DNA from 4 places in the Micromonospora sp. TSRI0369 genome. Region 4 is predicted to be linked to each of the others. Evidence: riboswitches for the same ligand, from Rfam matches in the RefSeq annotation. Region 4 holds a riboswitch; each other region holds the start of a gene.
The links. Region 4 has a riboswitch for cobalamin ahead of AMK25_RS11220 (ribonucleoside-diphosphate reductase subunit alpha). Riboswitches for the same ligand answer to the same signal wherever they lie in the genome.

Region 1 (4,822 bases), on a different contig from region 4:
GGGGCACCGCAGAAATGGCACGACCTGTTCGCCGTCGGCGCCGAGCAGCCCCGGGTGGGCGACATCAACGGCGACGGCAAGGATGACATCGTCACCTTCACCTGCAACACCGACGCCGACGTCTACGCCGCCACCTCCACCGGCACCACCTTCGCCGGAACCACGATCAAGTGGCACGACTTCTTCTGCCTAACCGGCGAGTTCCCCTACCTCGCCGACACCAACGGCGACGGCAAAGACGACCTCATCGTCTTCACCAAGGGCGCCACGAACGACGTCTACGTGGCCCTGTCCACCGGCACCACGTTCGGTGCCAGCAGCAAATGGCACGACTACTTCGGCCTCACCGGTGAGGTGACGCTGTGACGCCAGGATGGGAGGCCCCCGTGGCCGGAACACGACGGAGACGGCGGCGCGCCGGCGTCGCCCTGCTGGTGGCGGCGCTCGCCGGCGCGGTCGCGGTGCAGCCCGCGCCGGTGTCCGCGACGCCGCCGGGCCGTACCGCGCTGGACGCCGCCTTCGTGCGGGCGGCGCAGGAGTACGACGTGCCCCGGGACGTCCTGGTAGCGGTCGGCTACGGCGAGTCCCGCCTGGACGGGCACGGCGGCGAGCCGAGCCAGGCCAACGGCTACGGGGTGATGCACCTGGTGAGCAACCCGGTCCGGCACAGCCTGGAACGGGCGGCGGCGTTGACCGGTGAGCCGGTCGCGCGTCTGAAGACCGTCACGCCGGCGAACATCCGCGGCGGCGCGGCAGTGCTGCGCGAGCTGGCCGACGCCGAGGGGCTGACCGCGCGGGACCGGGACCGGGTCACCGCCTGGTATCCGGTGGTGGCGCGGTACGGCGGCGCGGCCGACGACGCCACCGCCCGCCTGTACGCGGACGGGATCTACGAGCTGGTGCAGCAGGGCATCCCAGGCGCGGTGCCGGTCCGGGCGTACCGGGTCGAGCCGGAGCGCGGCCGCTACGCCGCGGTTCCCCCCGCCGGCACGGCGCCCCGTACGCTCGCAGCCGTGCCGGAGTATCCGGCGGCGCGGTGGGTCGCCGCGAACGGCGCGAACTACGGCATCGGGCGGTCCAGCCGGATCACCACTGTGATCCTCCACGTCACCCAGGGCTCGTACGCCGGGACGGTCAGCTGGTTCCAGAGCCCGTCGTCCGGCGTCAGCGCCCACTACGTGGTGAAGTCCAGCAACGGCGAGATCACCCAGATGGTCCGCGAGGGCGACACCGCGTACCACGCCCGGTCCGGCAACGCGTACGGCGTCGGCATCGAGCACGAGGGGTACGTCGACAACCCGGCCTGGTTCACCGACGCGATGTACCGTTCCTCGGCCGCGCTGACCCGCTACCTGTGCGACAAGTACGGCATCCCGAAGAACCGCACCGGCATCAAGGGGCACAACGAGATCCCGGGTAACGACCACACCGACCCGGGACCGAACTGGAACTGGAACTACTACCTCTCGCTGGTGAACCAGGGTGGCGGGGGCCCGACCGCCCGCTATTTCGGTGGTTCGCCGACGGATTTCACCGGTGACGGCCGGGACGACGTGGTCGCGTTCACCCACGGTGCGCTGGCCGACGCGTATGTGGCCACGTCGACGGGTTCGTCGTTCGCGGGCACGTCGGTGAAGTGGCACGACTGGTTCGCCCTGCCCGGAGAGACCCCCCTGACCGGCGACGTCAACGGCGACGGACGCGACGACGCCATCGTGTTCACCCACGGCACCACCGCCGACGTCCACGTCGCCCTGTCCACCGGCACATCCTTCGCCGCATCCGCGAAATGGCACGACTGGTTCGCCCCCGGCACCGAAGTCCCCGCCGTCGGCGACGTCAACGGCGACGGCCGCGACGACATCATCACCTTCACCCACGACACCGACGCCGACGTCTACGTCGCCCTGTCCACCGGCACCTCCTTCACCGGCACCGCCGTGAAATGGCACGACTACTTCTCCATCGCCGGGGAGTTCCCCGCCCTCGGCGACGTCAACGGCGACGGCCGCGACGACCTCATCACCTTCACCCAAGGCCCCGCCACCGCCGCCGACGTCATCGTCGCCCTGTCCACCGGCAACGGCTTCGGGGCACCGCAGAAATGGCACGACCTGTTCGCCGTCGGCGCCGAGCAGCCCCGGGTGGGCGACATCAACGGCGACGGCAAGGATGACATCGTCACCTTCACCTGCAACACCGACGCCGACGTCTACGCCGCCACCTCCACCGGCACCACCTTCGCCGGAACCACGATCAAGTGGCACGACTTCTTCTGCCTAACCGGCGAGTTCCCCTACCTCGCCGACACCAACGGCGACGGCAAAGACGACCTCATCGTCTTCACCAAAAGCACCACAAACGACATCTACGTCGCACTCTCCACCGGCACCACCTTCGCCCCCAGCACCAAATGGCACGACTACTTCGGCCTCACCAGCGAAACCACACTCTGAGCCCGACGGCGAGCGACGCCGGCCCGGATCGGGACCGGCGTCGCTCGCCGTCCACCTACCGCTCCACCACGTTGCGCGAGCTGGAGGCAGGCCTGACCGACGGGCTGGCCTTCGCTGCCGCGCTCACGTTGCTGGTCGTGGCGGGCTGTCGCGGTGCGGCTGCGGCAGCGGCGTCACCTGCGCCTGGCCACCTGACCGGCGGGGACGTGGGCGGAACCCGGGGAGACGATCGCGGTCAGGCCGGCGGTGGACAGCGTCGCCCCGCCCAGGTCGAGGCGTCCACCGGCCGGGTCCCGCGATTCCGGGACCAGTAGCCGGCCGGCGAGCAGGCAGATCACCACGATCGGGACGTTCACCAGGAAGATTGCACCCCAGGGCAGGTGAGCCAGGACGAGTCCGCCGATTGGTGGCCCGGCGGCGAAGCCCAGCGCACTGGTCGCCGCCCAGATGCCGATCGCCGGGGACCAGCAACAACATCTTCCCGCTCGTCCCCGGCGTGGACGGCGTGGTACGCGACGAGAAGGGCAACGTCCGCTGCGTGGTCCTGCACGATACGCCCCTTGGAACCTTCGCCGAACGCACCCTGATCGACCCTCGCGCAGCGTGGTTCTACCCGACGGCGTGGACCCGGTGCGGATCGCCACCGCCATGAACCCGGGCGATGTCATCCTGGATCGCGCTGACGCGCCGCATCAACTTCACCGCGGGCCAGCGCGTCCTTGTCCTCGGCGCCGTCGGCAACGCAGGTCGGATGGCGATCCAGATCGCGAAGTACCGTGCTCGCTCGTCGAGCTCTTCGACGTCTGCATCGCCGGCCTCATGCCCACGACCGAGGAGCCGGTCGCCGGCGGACGTGGCCTCGCACCTGCGCTCACGTATTGCTGCTCAGCCTCAGCCACGGCGCTCACTGTCGATCACGTGCCCTCGCCCAGCCACCGCGCACGAGAAAGGAGCCGGATGGGTTGCGGGCCGACAGCCACGCCGAGGCCGGTCCGGCGCGTCGGATTTCCCACAGCGGGTGCCCGGACCGGATCCGCGGCGAGCGCGGGCCGTTATGGTGGGGACGCCGTGGTGTTCGGGAAGCCGGTGTGATGCCGGCGCGGCCCTCGCCACTGTGATCGGGAGACCGTCGGCCCTCGTCGTTTCGCGAGGTCACTGGGCAGAGATGCCTGGGAAGGCCGGCCGGCGGTTGCTTGTCCCGTCAGCCAGGAGACCGGCCACGGCACGTTCGTCCCCGTCCACGAGGTGTTGGAAGGCGGTCCCGCTGTGCGGTTCCCCATGCCCTGGCGCGTTGCCGCGCCGTTGTTGCTGTCCACTGTGCTGCTCACCGGCTGCGGCGCCGATGCCAAGCCTGCTGCCGCACCACCGGCGGTGTCCGCTGGACCGGTCGCGGTGACCAACTGCGGCACCCCGGTGACCATCGCGGCGCCACCGATGCGGGTCGTCACCATGAACCAGGCCGCCACGGAGATCATGCTGGCCCTGGGCCTGCAAGATCGGATGATCGGCACGGCCTACCTCGACGACGCGATCCTGCCCGCCTACGCGGACGCCTACGCGAAGATCCCGGTGCTGGCCAAGGAGTACCCGACCAAGGAGAAGCTGCTCGAGGCTGAACCCGATTTCGTGTACGCGTCGTACAACAGCGCGTTCGGTGACGAGGGGGTCGGTGACCGCGCCGACTGGCAGAAACTCGGCGTCGGCACCTACATCTCCCCTGCCGGGTGCCCGGCGCAGACCCGGCAGGCGAAGCTCGCCATCGGCGACGTGTTCACCGAGATCCGCGAGCTCGCGGCGATCTTCGGGGTGAGCGACCGCGGCGAGAAGCTGATCGCCGACCACGAGGGCCGCATCGCCACGGCCGCAGGCACCGCCCGCAACGTGAAGGTCATGTGGTGGGACGGCGGCAGCGACGCCCCGAGCGTCGGCGCCTGCTGCGGCGCCCCCAACATGATCATGTCGGCGGCCGGGGTCACCAACGCCTTCGCCGACCTCACCGGCAGCTGGGGCGACACAAGCTGGGAGACCGTCACCGACCGCAACCCCGAGGTCATCGTGCTCGTCGACGCGAGCTGGGATCCCGCCGCGCAGAAGAAGACCTTCCTCGCCGGGCACCGCACCCTCAAGGACCTGCCCGCGGTCAAACAGCAGTGGTACGTGGTGATCCCGTTCTCGTCAACCACGGCCGGTGTCCGCAACGTCCTCGGCGTCGAAGCCCTCGCCCAGGGCATCGCCGCGCTGCCGTCCGGGGTCCCGAGCTGACCGCCGTCACCACCCGGCCCGCCCCGGTGCGCACCCACCGCCCGGTGCGGGCGGTCGGCCTGGCCGCGCTCGTGCTGGCTCTGGTCGCCGGTCTGGTGCTGTCG
Region 2 (4,822 bases), 360 kb from region 4:
CCTGGACTCGTACATCGCCTCCGCGTGGAACGCGTACACCACGAAGACCTTGACCGTGACGCCCTTCGCCGACCAGCCGGCCATCCGGTACTACGGCCGCACCTCGGGCAACACCATGACCTTCACCAACGGCAGCGGCCAGGTGGTCGCCTCCTTCAACCGGCCCTCCTCGGCCAGCGTCTGGGGCTGCGACGGCGACCTGCCCGCGCCGAACGACCAGGTGGTCGGCCCGATCTCGCGCACGCTCTGCGCCGCCCTCAACCGAGGCACGCTCGGCACCATCGACACCCAGCCCAGCACGAACGCCGCCGACTTCTACCGCAGCAACCCCACCAACCAGTACGCCCGCCTGATCCACGCCAACATGACCGACGGCCGGGCGTACGCGTTCGCCTTCGACGACGTCGGCGGATTCGAGTCACTGGTGCACGACGGCGACCCCCGTTCGGCCGGACTGCTCCTCAGCCCGTTCACCGGCGGTGGGGGCGGCAACCCGACCACCGGGGTGCCCGTGGTCAGCAACTGGAACAACAAGTGCGTCGACGTGCCGAGCTCCAACTTCGTCGACCGCGTGCCGCTGCAGATGTGGAACTGCAACAACACCAACGCGCAGAAGTGGACGTTCAGCGGCACGGCGCTGAAGAGCCAGAATGACAAGTGCATGGACATCGACGCCGGGTCCACCGCCAACGGTGCGGTGGTGCAGCTCTACACCTGCAATGGCACCGGCGCTCAGCAGTTCACCCTGAACGCGGCCGGAGACCTGGTCAACCTTCAGGCCAACAAGTGCGTCGACATCAAGGACCGGAACGGCAACGACGGCGCGAGGCTCCAGCTCTGGGACTGCACGGGCGCGGCCAACCAGAAGTGGCGCAAGGGCTGACCGGCCCTGCGACGGGGGCGGGGGCCGACCGCGAGTCGCTCCCGCCACCCGCCGCGACGGCTCGCCGTCCCGCAGGACGGACGCGCCGACCACGCCGGCTCACCGCCCCATACGATGGACAACGGTGCTGGTTCGCCGTGCCCGTGAAGGGTGTGGCGTCGTAAGAGGGAACCCGGTGTGAGTCCGGGACTGCCCCGCAGCGGTGAGTGGGAACGACAGCCGTCATCGAAGCACTGGACCGTGAGGTCTGGGAAGCGACGGCCAGTAGGTGACCGGATGGACCGGTCGCGCCCGCGAGTCCGAAGACCTGCCCGCACCGCGCACACCGTCCGGTGTGCGCCGCCGACGGTCGCTCGGGACGGCCGGTGCGGAAGCCGGTACGCCGCCTGTACCCCTTCCCTCCCTGCCCCGATCGGCCTCGTGTGCTTCGAGGGAAGGGATCTCCATGAGTACCGCATTCGGTCAGAGCACCGTGCTGGGCTATCCGCGTATCGGGGGCAACCGGCAACTCAAGAAGGCCGTCGAGGCCTACTGGGCGGGCCGGATCGACGCCGAGGAGTTGGCGGCGACCTCTGCCGCGCTACGGGCGGAGGTCTGGCGGACGCTGCGCGACGCGCGCCTGGACGCGATCCCGTCCAACACGTTCTCCTACTACGACCAGGTGCTGGACACGGCCGTCGCCGTCGGCGCGATCCCGCACCGGTTCGCCCGTCTCGGCCTCGGCGATCTCGACACCTACTTCGCCATGGCCCGGGGCGTCGATGCCGAGCCGGCGCTCGAACTGACGAAGTGGTTCGACACCAACTACCACTATCTGGTTCCCGAGATCGGCTCCGACACCGCCTTCGCGGCGAATCCCGACAAGGCGCTGCGCGAGTACCGCGAGGCCCGCGAGCTGGGAATCGACAGCCGACCGGTGCTGGTCGGCCCGGCCACATTCCTGCTGCTGGCCAAGCCCACCGAGGCGCGCGGCGAACCGTTCGACCGGTTGACCGACCTGGTCGACGTGTACGCCGACATCCTGCGATCCCTCGCCGCGGCGGGCGTGCGATGGGTGCAACTGGACGAACCCGCCTACGTCGCCGACCGGAGCACCGCCGAGATCGACGCGCTGCGGGAGGCGTACACCCGGCTCGGCGCGGTGGAACAGCGGCCGGCGATCTTCGTCGCCACCTATTTCGGCGAGCTCGGTGACGCGCTGCCCGCCCTGCTCGACACGCCGGTCGAAGCGGTTGGTGTGGACCTGGTGGCCGGGCCCGGCAACCTGCGGCGGCTGGCCGGTGCGGGACCGCTGCGTGGCAAGACGATCGTGGCCGGCCTCGTCGACGGCCGCAACGTCTGGCGTACCGACCTGCGCGCCGCCGTGGCGGCTGGTGCCGCTGTCACCGCCCTCGCCGACCACGTCGCCGTGTCCACCTCGTGCTCGCTGCTGCACGTGCCGGTGGACCTGTCCGCCGAGACCGCTCTCGACCCGGCGCTGCGTCAGCGGCTCGCCTTTGCTCGGCAGAAGGTCGATGAGGTCGTTCGGCTCGGCCGCGCGCTGCGCAACGGCACCACGTCCCTGCCCGAGCCGCTGCCGCCCACCCCGGCCGCATGGCGCGACGACACCGTACGCGGCCGGCTCACCGCGTTGCGTGCCACGGATCGGCAGCGCGGCGCGTACCCGGAGCGAGCGGCGGCACAGCAGGCCCGGCTGAACCTGCCGCCCCTGCCGACCACGACCATCGGATCGTTCCCGCAGACCGACGAGCTGCGCCGCGCGCGTGCCGAGCATCGGGCCGGCCGCCTCGACGACACCGCCTACACCCGGCGCATGCGCGCCGAGGTCGAGCACGTCGTCCGGCTCCAGGAGCGGCTGGGCCTGGACGTGCTCGTGCACGGCGAGCCGGAACGAAACGACATGGTCCAGTACTTCGGCGAGCAGTTGGACGGGTTCGCCGCCACCGAACACGGCTGGGTTCAGTCCTACGGCTCCCGATGCGTGCGTCCGCCCATCATCTACGGCGACGTGGCACGCAGGGCGCCGATGACCGTCAACTGGTCCACCTACGCGCAGTCGCTGACCGACCGGCCGGTCAAGGGCATGCTCACCGGCCCGGTCACGATCCTGGCCTGGTCGTTCGTCCGCAGCGACCAGCCACTGGCAGACACCGCGGACCAGGTCGCGCTCGCCCTGCGCGACGAGTGCCGCGATCTCGAGGCAGCCGGTATCCGGGTCATCCAGGTCGACGAGCCGGCGCTGCGTGAGACGCTGCCACTGCGCGGGGCGGACCAGAAGGCGTACCTGGACTGGGCGGTCGGGGCGTTCCGCCTGGCCACCTGCGGAGTCGCCGACGACACCCAGATCCACACCCACCTGTGCTACTCGGAGTTCGGGGAGGTGATCACGGCCATCGAAGCCCTCGACGCCGACGTCACAAGCATCGAGGCATCCCGCTCCCGGATGGAGGTCCTCGACGACCTCGCCGCGATCGGATACCGCCGGGGTGTGGGGCCCGGCGTCTGGGACATCCACTCACCCCGGGTGCCGTCCCACGACGAGGTCGTCGGCGCGCTGCGCCGGGCCGTGGCCGCGGTGCCGGCCGAGCGGCTGTGGGTGAACCCCGACTGCGGCCTCAAGACGCGCGGCTATCCCGAGGTCGAGGCGTCCCTCCAGCACCTGGTCGCCGCTGCGGCCGAGCTGCGCGGACGCTGAGCCGCGGGCCGGGCGGAACGCCGCGCCGTCCCGCCCGGCCCGGACCCGGTGCAGCCCTTGACAGACCGTGCCCCGAGCGCCGAGGCTGCATGAAGTGATGTGTGTCGATACATGGGGGCATGATGCGACGCAGGATCTTCGCGCTGGCCACAGCCGCCGCGGTCGTCGTCGGCGGGGCCACGACGATGGCGCTGCGCCCGGCCTACGCCGCGACGGTGTGCACGGTGGACTACACGATCACCCGCGAGTGGTCCAGCGGCTTCTGGGCCGAGCTCACAGTCACCAACCTGGGCTCACCCGTCACCGACTGGTGGCTGCGGTTCCGGCAGGCAAACGGCCAAACGATCACCATGGGCCTCGACCGGCTGCCGGACGGATACACGCTCGGCAGCGGCGAGCTGTACCCGGTGACCATGCTCCGCCCACCGGCGGGTTCCACGCTGCCGACCGGCGCCTCGGTCACAGTGCGGTTCGGCGGCAACTACCGGGGCGCCGACCCCGAGCCGACCGACTGGGTGTTGAGCGGCCAGCCATGCGACGCGGACGTCACCGGCCCGACCGGCTCGGCGCCGCCGGCGGCCTCGGGGAGCCCGCAACCCAGCCCACTGCCGGGCGGGCCGTCGGTGGCGCTCACCTCGCCCCTGCCCAACGACTTCTTCGCCGCGCCGGGCGTCATCCCGATCCGCGCGGAGGCCACGGCGGCACCCGGCCGGCGGATCGAGCGGGTCGAGTTCCGCGAGCGCGGCACGTTGCTCGCCGTGGACACCACAGCGCCGTACGCGTTCGACTGGCGCGGCGTGCCGCCGAACAGCGGTACCCGCGTCACCGCCACCGCCTACGACAGCAGCGGCGCCCAGGCCACCGCCGAGGTTCGCGGCGTCCGGGTGCTCCCGCCGCAGGCGCCCGGTGCCGCACCCGCGCTGAAGGCGTTCGGCAACCGCATCCTCACGGTCACAGCCAGTCCGAGGCCGTACCGGCCACGCGGAATCATCCGGTCGGCCGCGCCCGGCGAGTGCGCGTGGGGGCCGATTCGCTGGGACGGCCCGGTCGACGACGCGTCAGTGGGCGCGCTGCGGGCCCGCGGCGTCAACGCGGTGCGGGTCGTGCTGAGCGACGCCTGCTACGTCTACACGGGCAGCGCTACCGACAGGCAGAACCGCGTCGGCTACCTCGACGAGGCGGCCCGGTACGTCGACCGGCTCGGCCGGGCCGGCATCACACCCGTCGTGTCGCTGCGTCAGAGC
Region 3 (4,822 bases), on a different contig from region 4:
TCGCCGGCGCCGAGGAACTGCTGGGCGCCATCGGCGACGAGACCGTGCGCACCCGGGTTTCATGCTGCTCGCCGAACTCGCCCTTGGCCCTGGTCCAGTCACAGACAGGGCAGAGCATGGACGAACTCGTCCATGAGGTCACGTTGCTGATGGCCGAAGTGGTGGGCAGCGTCGGACACCAGCCCGGGCTGGACCTCGCCCACGCCGAGCCCGGCGGTCCGGCGGATGGACAGCAGGCGATACTGGGGCGGTGGAAGGACAGGCTCGCCGAACCGGGCGGCTCATGGTGGCGGGCACGACGTCGGACGCGGGCAAGAGCCGGGTGACGACCGCGTTGTGCCGGGCGTTCGCACGGCGCGGTGTTCGGGTCGCTCCGTTCAAGGCACGGAACATGGCGAACAATTCGATGGCGTGTGCGGGTGGGGCGGAGATCGGCCATGCTCAGTGGGTGCAGGCGCTGGCGGCGGGCGCAGAGCCGGCCCGGCAGGCCCGGCTGGATCTGCTCGCCGACCTGGCGGAGAAACACCTGGAGGTCGACGCGCTGCTGAACCTAGCCGAGCGGGGCGCTCCCGCGGCGCCGGTGATCGGACCCTACGCGTGAGGATTCTCGTGCTCGGTGGGACGGGCGAGGCCCGCGCGCTGGCGGCCTCGCTCGTCGACGACGGTGCCGTGGTCGTGACCTCACTGGCGGGGCGGGTCGCGCGTCCCCGGCTGCCGGTGGGGCAGGTCCGCGTCGGTGGCTTCGGCGGGATCGCAGGACTGGCCGCGTACCTGGCGGAGACCCGGGTGCGTGCCGTGGTCGACGCGACGCACCCGTTCGCGGAGAAGATCAGCGCCAACGCGGCGGCGGCGTGCCCGGCCGCCGGGGTTCCCCTGCTCCGTTTGGAACGGCCCGGCTGGGCCGCTCGCCCCGAGGCGTCGGCCTGGTACTGGGCCGGTGACCACAGTGAAGCTGCCCGGGTGGCGGCCGGTCTGGGCGACCGGCCGTTCCTCACCGTCGGACGGCAGTCGCTGGCGCACTTCGTCGAACCGTTGCGCCGGCACGCGTGCCTGGTTCGCGTGGTGGACGAGCCCGACATCGTCCTGCCGGTGTCGTGGAAGCTGCTGCGCAGCCGCGGTCCCTACACCCTCGCGCACGAGCGGGAGGTGATGGCGGGCACGGACGTTCTAGTTACCAAGGACTCCGGCGGTGACCACACGGTCGCGAAGCTGGAGGTCGCCGCCGAGCGGGCGATGCCGGTCGTGATCGTGCGCCGCGCCGGGCCGCCGGCCGGAGTGCCGCTGGTCCGTGACGTGGACGCCGCCCTGGCGTGGGTGCGGGCGTTGCCCGCACCCTGACGCGAGGTTCAGCCGGGAAGGTTCAGAGCGTGGCCGCCAGCTCCTGGCGGCGCAGCCGCTCGGCGGCACGGTCCGCGTCGCGTCCGACCAGACCGGTCAGCACTGCACCCAGGACCGCCCAAGTCGCGGCCAGGGTCGTGATCGACGAGATGCGGAAGTACCAGAGTGTGTCGGCCGGGAAGCCGCCGACCTCGTTGACCGTCGGCAGCAGAGCCCCGGCGACCACGACGACCACGAGATAGGCGCCGGCACCGGCCAGCACCGCCGAGTATGCGCCCAGCTGGGGCAGCAGACGCCGGGCCAGGACCACGGCGCCGATCGCGGCGGCCAGGCTCAGTGCCCAGAACCCGAAGTACAGCGCGGTCCGCTCGTTGATCGTGTCACCGGAGCCGACCGCCGGTGGTGTGGCGGGGTACTTGAGGAACGGCACGAGGGCGGTGGCGACGAAACCGACGGCGGCGACCACCGCGGTGCTGGCCCGTGCGGACAGGGAGCCCAGACGCCCGGCGGCGAAGGCGGCAGCGAGCGCGGTCGCTCCACCGAGGACGACGCCTACCAGGATGGTGCCCAGTGCCAGGCCCCCGGTGGACTGGGTGCCACGCGAGACTTCGGCCTCCTCCTCATCGTGGCTGTGAGACTGCTCGGCGGTGGCATTGTCGTGCGGGTGCTCGGCGGCACCGGCTTCCTCCAGGGCGATGGCTGCATCGACCTGGGGTTCGGCGACGACGTAGGAGACGAGGAAGGCCGCGAAACCGGCGATGAGCCCGGCCAACAGCCCGTGAACGAGAAAAGTGCGAGGGGTCATCAAGGGTCCGTTCGGGAGCCGGCCGCGGGCAGCACGAAACGCCCGCAGCGCCGGTGACGAGGAAAGACGAAAACTCCGGCCGGGCCGGGCGGACTGCCGCGTGGCGTGGTGTCAGTGGCAGGGGAAGCCCAGCACGTGCCGTGCGTCGTGCGTCAGCTCGTGGATGAAGGTGCCCTCGAAGACGGAGAAAGCTCCCTGCTCGGCGCCCACGAAATACAGGACGACGGCGGTGACCAGCGCGAAGAACAGCGCCCAGGGGGCGAGCGCGCGAACGGGAATGGTGGGAAGAACGGCCGGAATGGCCGTGGTCGCCTGAGGCATGACACTCCTTGGGATGCTGCGTCCCGTCGATGGGTGGTCGACCTGGCTGGAGGGTCTGGCTTCGCCGCGAGCGGCGTCACAGTAGCGCGACTGCGCCGGATTCACACCGGCTTCCTTCAGCAGGGTGGCACGACCATATCAGGTATCGGAGCAACGCGACGCTGTCGCGACTGCCTGCACGGCGGCCGGTCCGAGGGCGACGACGTGGCCGATCACCGTTACGGCGGGCGCGCCGATGCCGGCCTCGGCGGTGTCGGCGACGACGTCGGCGAGGGTACTGCGCAGCACCCGCTGGCCGGCCGAGGCGGCGTCCGCGACGACGGCGCATGGTGTGTTCCGGTCGAGACCGGCGGCGACGAGCGCGTCGGCGATGGCCGCGAGGTTGCGCATGCCCATCAGCACCACGAGGGTGGTGCCGGTGCGGGCGAGGGCGGCGTAGTCGATCGACGAGTCGGGATGGCCGGGCGGTACGTGGCCGGAGATGACGGTGAAGCCTTGCACGAGTCCGCGGTGGGTGACCGGGATGCCGGCCAGCTCCGGGGCCGCGATGCTGGAGGTCACGCCGGGTATCACGGTGGTGGGGACGCCGGCTTCGGCGCACGCGGTGACTTCCTCGAAGCCGCGGCCGAAGACGTACGAGTCGCCGCCCTTGAACCGCACAACGTGCCGTCCGGCGCGGGCGTGCTCGACAAGCAGCGCGTTGATCTGTTCCTGGCTCGTGCTCCGCCCGTACGGGATCTTGGTGACGTCGATGATCTCGGCATCCGGGCGCGCCCACTTCAGGGCCTCCCACGGGGCGAGCCGGTCGGTGAGGATCACGTCGGCCTGCTTGACGGCCGCGCGTCCGGCGACGGTGACCAGCCCTGGATCGCCCGGGCCGGCGCCGACCAGCGTGACGTGTCCGGCCGTTCGGACCGCTGCCGGCGCCCCGGCCTCCGAGGGTGCGACGGTACGCAGCACGACGTCGAACCGGCTCTCGTCGACCGGGGTGGTGACCCAGGTCAGGCGCCCGCGGAGGGCGAGGTCCTCCAGCGCGGCGCACACGGCCGGCGCGGCGACGGTGACCAGGGCGCGCCTGTGCAGCAGCGCACTGACCGTGACGGCGGCGGGTGCGCTCCCGTCGAGGACGAGCACGCTACGGCCGGTGAGGTTCAGCTGCATGTGACGGTGATTCCTAACGTGCTGAGGAGACAGCCGTCCGGTGTACGGCCTCGGTGAACGACTGGGCCAGATGCGGTTGCCCAGCCCAATGCACGTGCAGATAGGACGCGCTGAGGCTGGGGGAGGCGAATCCGGCATTGCGGCCCTCGATGCGCCAGGCGGGGTGCTCGCCGTGACCGGGTGTGACGGTGGTGCGGTGGAATTCGTGGCCGGTGGCAGCGGTTCCCCGCTCGCCGAGCAGCTGGTCCGAGCCGAGTGCGGCACGGTGGTACGCGAGGGTGAGGCGCGGCGTCATGACGGCTTCGGCGTCGAGCGCCCCGACCATGGGATGGCCGTCGACGGAGCGGCACAGATACAGCAGGCCGGCGCACTCGGCGACGGTGGGGACGCCGTCGAGGACGGCCTGGCGCAGTTCGTGGCGCAGCGTCGTGTTGGCGCTCAGCGTGGACGCGTGTACCTCGGGGAACCCCCCACCGAGGTACAACCCGCGTGTCCCGGCGGGAAGCCGCTGGTCGCGGGCCGGGTCGAACGGAACGACGGTGCAGCCCGCCGCCTGCAGCAGCTCGGTCGTCTCGGCGTACCGGAAGGTGAAGGCACGCCCGGCCGCGACCGCAACCACCGGTGATCCGGCGCCCAGCCGCCGGACGTGCGCGGCGGGATCCCATGGCTGGGCGTCCAGATCGGGTGCGGTGCGTGCCACCTGCAGCACCGCATCGAGGTCCACGTGGCGGGCGATCTGCTCGGCCAGCACGTCCAGGGCGGCGGCGGCCTCCTCACGTTCGGCTGCCGGCACGAGCCCGAGGTGGCGCGACGGGGCGCTGACACCCTGGTCGCGGTGCAGGATCCCGAGCACCGGTACGCCGGTGGATTCCACCGCCCGGGCCGCCTCGGCGGCGTGGCGGGCGGACCCGGCTTTGTTGAGCACGACACCCGCGACGGTGACGCCGGCCTCGAACGTGCCCATTCCGTGCACGACGGCCCCTACGCTGCGCGAGGTGTGCGAGACGTCCACGACCAGCAGGATCGGGGTGGCGGTCAGGGCCGCGAGGTGCGCGGTAGAGGCGAAACCGTCGCCGCCGATGCGGCCGTCGAACAGGCCCATGACCCCTTCGACGATGGCGATGTCCGCGTCGCGTGCGCCGTGCAGCAGCAGCGGGATCACGAGTGAGGGGTCGGTCAGGTGCGGGTCGAGGTTGC
Region 4 (4,822 bases):
ATCCACCGGAAGCAGAACTCCGCCTTGCGGGCGATCGACGGGATGTTCTCCACCGCCGCGAACGCGGCGAACCGCTCCTTCTCGTCCGGCACGTACGTGTCCAGCAGGTTCAGGTAGAACTGGACGTGCACCGCCTCCTCGAACAGCTGCCGGGACAGGTAGAGCCGGCCCTCCGGGGAGTTGACGTGCTGGTAGAGGTTGAGCACCAGGTTGTTGGCCACGATCGTGTCGCCGGTGGCGAAGAACGCCACGAGCCGCGACACCAGATGCCGTTCGGCCGCCGACAGCTTCGCCAGGTCGGCCAGGTCCGAGTGCAGGTCCACCTCCTCCACCGTCCAGGTGTTCTTGATCGCGTCCTTGAACCGGTCGAAGAAGCGCGGGTAGCGCATCGGCCGCAGGGTCAGGTCCATGCCGGGGTCGAGCAGCATGTGCCGGGTCGGCGCGGTGGTGGTCACTGGCATGCCTCGCAGCTCTCGGGGTTCTCCAGGGAACAGGCCAGCGCCTCGTCGTCACTCACGGCGGAAACCACGCCGGAGACCGGGGCGAGCACCGGCGCGACGGTGGCCTGCTGGATGCGGGTGGCGGGACGGGATCGCAGGTAGTACGTGGTCTTCAGCCCGGCCTTCCAGGCGTACAGGTACATCGAGGAGAGCTTGCCGATGGTCGGCGCGCTCAGGAACAGGTTCAGCGACTGGGACTGGTCGACGAACGGCGCCCGCGCGGCGGCCAGGTCGATCAGCGCCCGCTGCGGCAGCTCCCAGGCGGTGCGGAACAGCTCCCGCACCGGCGCGGGCAGCTCGGTGATGTCCTGCACCGAGCCCTCGGCCCGCTTGATCCGGTCGCGGACCTGCGGCGTCCACAGCCCGCGGGCCTTCAGCTCCCGCACCAGGTACGTGTTGACCTGGAGGAACTCCCCGGACATGGTCTCGCGCTTGAACAGGTTGGACACCTGCGGCTCGACACACTCGTAGCAGCCGGCGATGGAGGCGATGGTGGCGGTCGGCGCGATCGCCACCAGCAGCGAGTTGCGCAGCCCGTGCGCGGCGATCCGCTCCCGCAGCGCCGCCCACCGCCCGGCCTGCGCCGGCTCCGCGCCCCACAGGTCCGGGTGCAGGTCACCCTTGGCGGCCCGGGTTTGCGGGTACGCCGGATGCGGCCCGAACCGCTCGGCCAGCCCGGCGGAGGTCTCCAGCGCGGTCAGCAGGATCTCCTCCTGCACCCGGGTGGACAGCTCCTTCGCCTCGGCGGAGTCGAACGGCAGGCGCAGCGTGAAGAACGCGTCCTGCAGGCCCATCAGGCCGAGCCCGACCGGCCGCCAGCGCGGGTTGGACGCCGCCGCCTGCTCGGCCGGGTAGTAGTTGATGTCGATCACCCGATCGAGGAAGACCACTGCCGTGCGTACCGTGGCGCGCAGCCGCTCCCAGTCCACGCCGTCGGCGGTGACGTGCGCGCCGAGATTCACCGAGCCGAGGTTGCACACGGCGGTCTCGGCGTCGTCGTTGACCTCCAGGATCTCCGTGCACAGGTTGGACAGGTGGATGACGTTGCCCGGCTCACCGGTCTGGTTGGACAGCCGGTTCGCGGCGTCCTTGAACGTCATCCAGCCGTTGCCGGTCTGCGCCAGCGTGCGCATCATCCGCCCGTACAGGTCCCGGGCCCGTACCGTGCGCACCGCGTTCTTCTCGGCCGCCCGGTACGCGGCGTCGAACGCCTCCCCGTACAGGTCGGGCAGCTCCGGGGCGTCCGACGGGTCGACCAGCGACCACTCGCCGTCGGCCTCGACCCGGCGCATGAACTCGTCCGGGATCCAGTTGGCCAGGTTGAGGTTGTGCGTACGCCGCGACTCCTCGCCGGTGTTGTCCCGCAGCTCCAGGAACTCCTCCACGTCCGGGTGCCACGGCTCCAGGTAGACGCAGGCCGCGCCCTTGCGCCGGCCGCCCTGGTTGACCGCCGCCACCCCGGCGTCGAGCGTCTTGAGGAACGGCACGATGCCGTTGGAGCGCCCGTTGGTGCCCCGGATCAGCGCGCCCCGGCCGCGCACCCGCGACCAGGAGATGCCGATGCCGCCGGAGAACTTCGACAGCTTCGCCACCTGGTGGTAACGCTCGTAGATCGAGTCCAGCTCGTCGCGCGGCGAGTCGACCAGGAAGCACGACGACATCTGGGTGTGCCGGGTGCCGGAGTTGAACAGCGTGGGGGAGCTGGGCAGATAGGCCAGGCTGGACATCAGCCGGTAGAAGCCGACCGCCTCGCCCGGGGTGCGGGACAGCCCGCAGGCCACCCGCAGCAGCCAGTACTGCGGCGTCTCCACCACCAGCCGGGACTGCGGGTGCCGCAGCAGGTAGCGGTCCGCCACCGTCCGCAGCCCGAAGTACTCGAACCGGAGGTCACCGGCCGGGTCCACGGCGTCGTCGAGCTTGCGGGCGTGGCGCGAGACGAACGCGGCGGTCTCGTCGCCGATCAGGCCCAGCCCGTGCGCGTACGCGATCGACTGGCTGAAGCTCGCCACCTGCTGCCCGCGTACCTCCTTGTCCACGTACGCGGCCAGCAGCCGCGCCGCGAGCTTCGAGTACTGCGGCTCCTCGCCGATCAGCTCCGCCGCCGTCTGGATCGACAACCGGTCCAGCTCCGCGGTGCTCGCCCCGTCGTAGAGGCCGCTGATCGTCTTCGTGGCCACCCGCAGCGGGTCCACCTCGTCCAGGTCCGCGACCCAGCGCTCGACCGCCCGGACGATCTTGTTGACGTCCACCGGCTCGGTGTCGCCGTCCCGCTTGCGTACCCGCATCGCCAGCCGGCGGGGCTCGGACCCGCCGGCGGTGGACGGGGGATGTTCCTGCACGACAGTCATGACCTCTCCTCGCTGTCACCGTCTGGAGACGGCGGGAGACGCCAACGGGCGCGGCGCACGGCCGGCCCGGCTGCTGGCGTCGGTCGTCCCGCGCGACCTCCGACCGCCGTACGCGGAGGCGCACGGCGCGCTGGCAGGTCTTCGGACTCGCGGGCACGACACGAGGTCGCCTACTGGCCGTCGCTTCCCAGGCCGGTGGCCCAGTGCTGTTGACGGCGGTCGTTCCCACTCACCGCTGCGGGGCAGTCCCGGATTCCCACCGGGTTCCCTCTTGCCTCGGCCCTGCCCGGGAGGGCTCGGCCGAACCAGCTGCGGCACCACCATATATGGCGGTGGGCGATGTCTGGCAACACCAGATGTCGTGTCGGCGTGTCGGATGAATCTCACCGTCCACAGTGCCTACCCCCGATGCCGTCGCTCCCCGCCGGGCGCGATACTGGGCGCTATGGGGAATACCGGACGCCGCTGGGCGTGGGTGGCGGTCCTGCTCGTCGGCGTCGGGCTTCACCTGCTGGTGCTGGAGACGCTGGCCGGCACCGGGACCGTCACGTTCGTGCCGACGCTCATCGTGCTCGGCGCGTCAGTCGCCCCGGCCACGTTCCTGGCCTTCACCCAGGGGCGGCCCGGCCACCGCCGGGTGCCGGGCCCGGTCGTCGGCGTCGCCGCGTTCCTCGGTGGAGTGATCGGCGTCGTCGCCGCCGGCTGGCTGGAGTACGGCACGCTGCACCGGCTCGGAGTCCTGCCGATGGCGTTCGTCGGCCTGGCCGAGGAGGCCGCGAAGCTGATCGTGCCGGCCGGCATCCTGCTGCTCTGGCGGCGGCACCGGTCACCGGCGCAGGGCCTGGTGATCGGGGTGGCCTCCGGCGCCGGGTTCGCCGCGCTGGAGACCATGGGGTACGCGTTCGCCGCGTTCGTCGGGTCGCAGGGCAGCCTCGGCGCGGTCGAGCGGACGCTGCTGGTACGCGGTCTCACCGCGCCCGCCGCGCACCTGGCCTGGACCGGGCTGACCGCCGCCGCGTTGTTCACCTTCGCCGCCGCGCCCGGCGGCCGGAAGCTGGCGGCGTTCCTGCTCACCTTTGCCGCCGCCGTCACGCTGCACACCTGCTGGGACACGTTCGGCACGCAGCCCGCGTACCTGTTCATCGGCGGCGTGTCGCTGGGCTGGGTGCTGCTGCGCCTGCACCTGGACCGCGAGCGGCCGGCCGCCCCGCCCCGGGCGCCGGAGCATGATCCTCACCAGCTCGCCGAGGTGGCGGGGTCGGAGCCCTCCTGATGCCGCCACCCCAGCGTGCTGAAGTCGATCAAGCGGCCTGACCCGTCCCGCCGAGCAGCAACAATTGTGCCGCGACCGGGCCCGCGTCGGGCCGGACGAACTGCGGCAGGAACGCCACGCTGAACAGGATCATCTTCGGGCTGAGCAGGTTCGTGAGCAGCCCGCGCCGGAACGCCCGCCCGGCGCCGCCGTCCGGCCCACCGCCCGCCGGACCGGTACGGCCCCTGCCGCGCAGCGCCCGCACCCCGAGCACGATCAGGTACGCCGCCCCGGCCCACCGGATCGCGGTGAACAGCACCGGGGACGCGGCGATCACCGTGGCGAGCCCGGCCACCACGGCGGCGACGTGCACCGCCTCCCCGGCGGCGACCCCGAGCGCCGCCACCGCCCCGGCCCGCGCGCCGTACCTGGTGGCGTTGGCGAGCACGAACATCATGTCCGGCCCGGGGGTGAGCATGAGCACCACGATCGCGGCCAGGTAACCCGCGAGCGTGGTGGCCGACAGTCCGAGCACGCCTCAGCCCTCCTCGACGCCGTCGAGCAGCGCCCGGCGCAGCGCCAGCCGGTGTTCGCGCCGGATCTGCGCCTCCCGGTAGCGCCGCCGGTCGCCGTCGGTGCCGGGCAGCAGCGGCGGCACCGGCCGGGGCTGGCCCTCGTCGTCCACCGCCACCATCACCAGGTGCGCTGTCGCCACGTCCACC

Region 1: another riboswitch for cobalamin. It lies ahead of AMK25_RS06075 (ABC transporter substrate-binding protein); the one in region 4 lies ahead of AMK25_RS11220 (ribonucleoside-diphosphate reductase subunit alpha).
Region 2: another riboswitch for cobalamin. It lies ahead of metE (5-methyltetrahydropteroyltriglutamate--homocysteine S-methyltransferase); the one in region 4 lies ahead of AMK25_RS11220 (ribonucleoside-diphosphate reductase subunit alpha).
Region 3: another riboswitch for cobalamin. It lies ahead of AMK25_RS06110 (CbtB domain-containing protein); the one in region 4 lies ahead of AMK25_RS11220 (ribonucleoside-diphosphate reductase subunit alpha).

What each region holds. Positions count from the first base shown of each region.
Region 1 is NZ_LIVU01000002.1:167,689-172,510, forward strand. Features, by position in the region: gene AMK25_RS06060 (FG-GAP repeat domain-containing protein) at 1-366, shown strand, start outside; gene AMK25_RS06065 (N-acetylmuramoyl-L-alanine amidase) at 387-2,456, shown strand; partial or broken gene AMK25_RS06070 (MFS transporter) at 2,681-2,920, opposite strand; cobalamin riboswitch at 3,509-3,692, shown strand; gene AMK25_RS06075 (ABC transporter substrate-binding protein) at 3,735-4,718, shown strand; gene AMK25_RS06080 (FecCD family ABC transporter permease) at 4,745-4,822, shown strand, end outside.
Region 2 is NZ_LIVU01000003.1:179,742-184,563, forward strand. Features, by position in the region: gene AMK25_RS09740 (beta-1,3-glucanase family protein) at 1-883, shown strand, start outside; cobalamin riboswitch at 995-1,212, shown strand; gene metE (5-methyltetrahydropteroyltriglutamate--homocysteine S-methyltransferase) at 1,329-3,578, shown strand; gene AMK25_RS09750 (Ig-like domain-containing protein) at 3,698-4,822, shown strand, end outside.
Region 3 is NZ_LIVU01000002.1:174,544-179,365, forward strand. Features, by position in the region: gene AMK25_RS32635 (hypothetical protein) at 1-326, shown strand, start outside; partial or broken gene AMK25_RS32640 (nucleotide-binding protein) at 284-478, shown strand; gene AMK25_RS06100 (cobalt-precorrin-6A reductase) at 610-1,338, shown strand; gene AMK25_RS06105 (CbtA family protein) at 1,361-2,143, opposite strand; gene AMK25_RS06110 (CbtB domain-containing protein) at 2,255-2,464, opposite strand; adenosylcobalamin (AdoCbl) riboswitch at 2,463-2,603, opposite strand; gene cobA (uroporphyrinogen-III C-methyltransferase) at 2,603-3,625, opposite strand; gene AMK25_RS06120 (cobyrinate a,c-diamide synthase) at 3,639-4,822, opposite strand, start outside.
Region 4 is NZ_LIVU01000003.1:536,295-541,116, forward strand. Features, by position in the region: gene AMK25_RS11215 (ribonucleotide-diphosphate reductase subunit beta) at 1-461, opposite strand, end outside; gene AMK25_RS11220 (ribonucleoside-diphosphate reductase subunit alpha) at 452-2,848, opposite strand; cobalamin riboswitch at 2,964-3,174, opposite strand; gene AMK25_RS11225 (PrsW family intramembrane metalloprotease) at 3,294-4,121, shown strand; gene AMK25_RS11230 (LysE family translocator) at 4,150-4,635, opposite strand; gene AMK25_RS11235 (acyl-CoA thioesterase) at 4,639-4,822, opposite strand, start outside.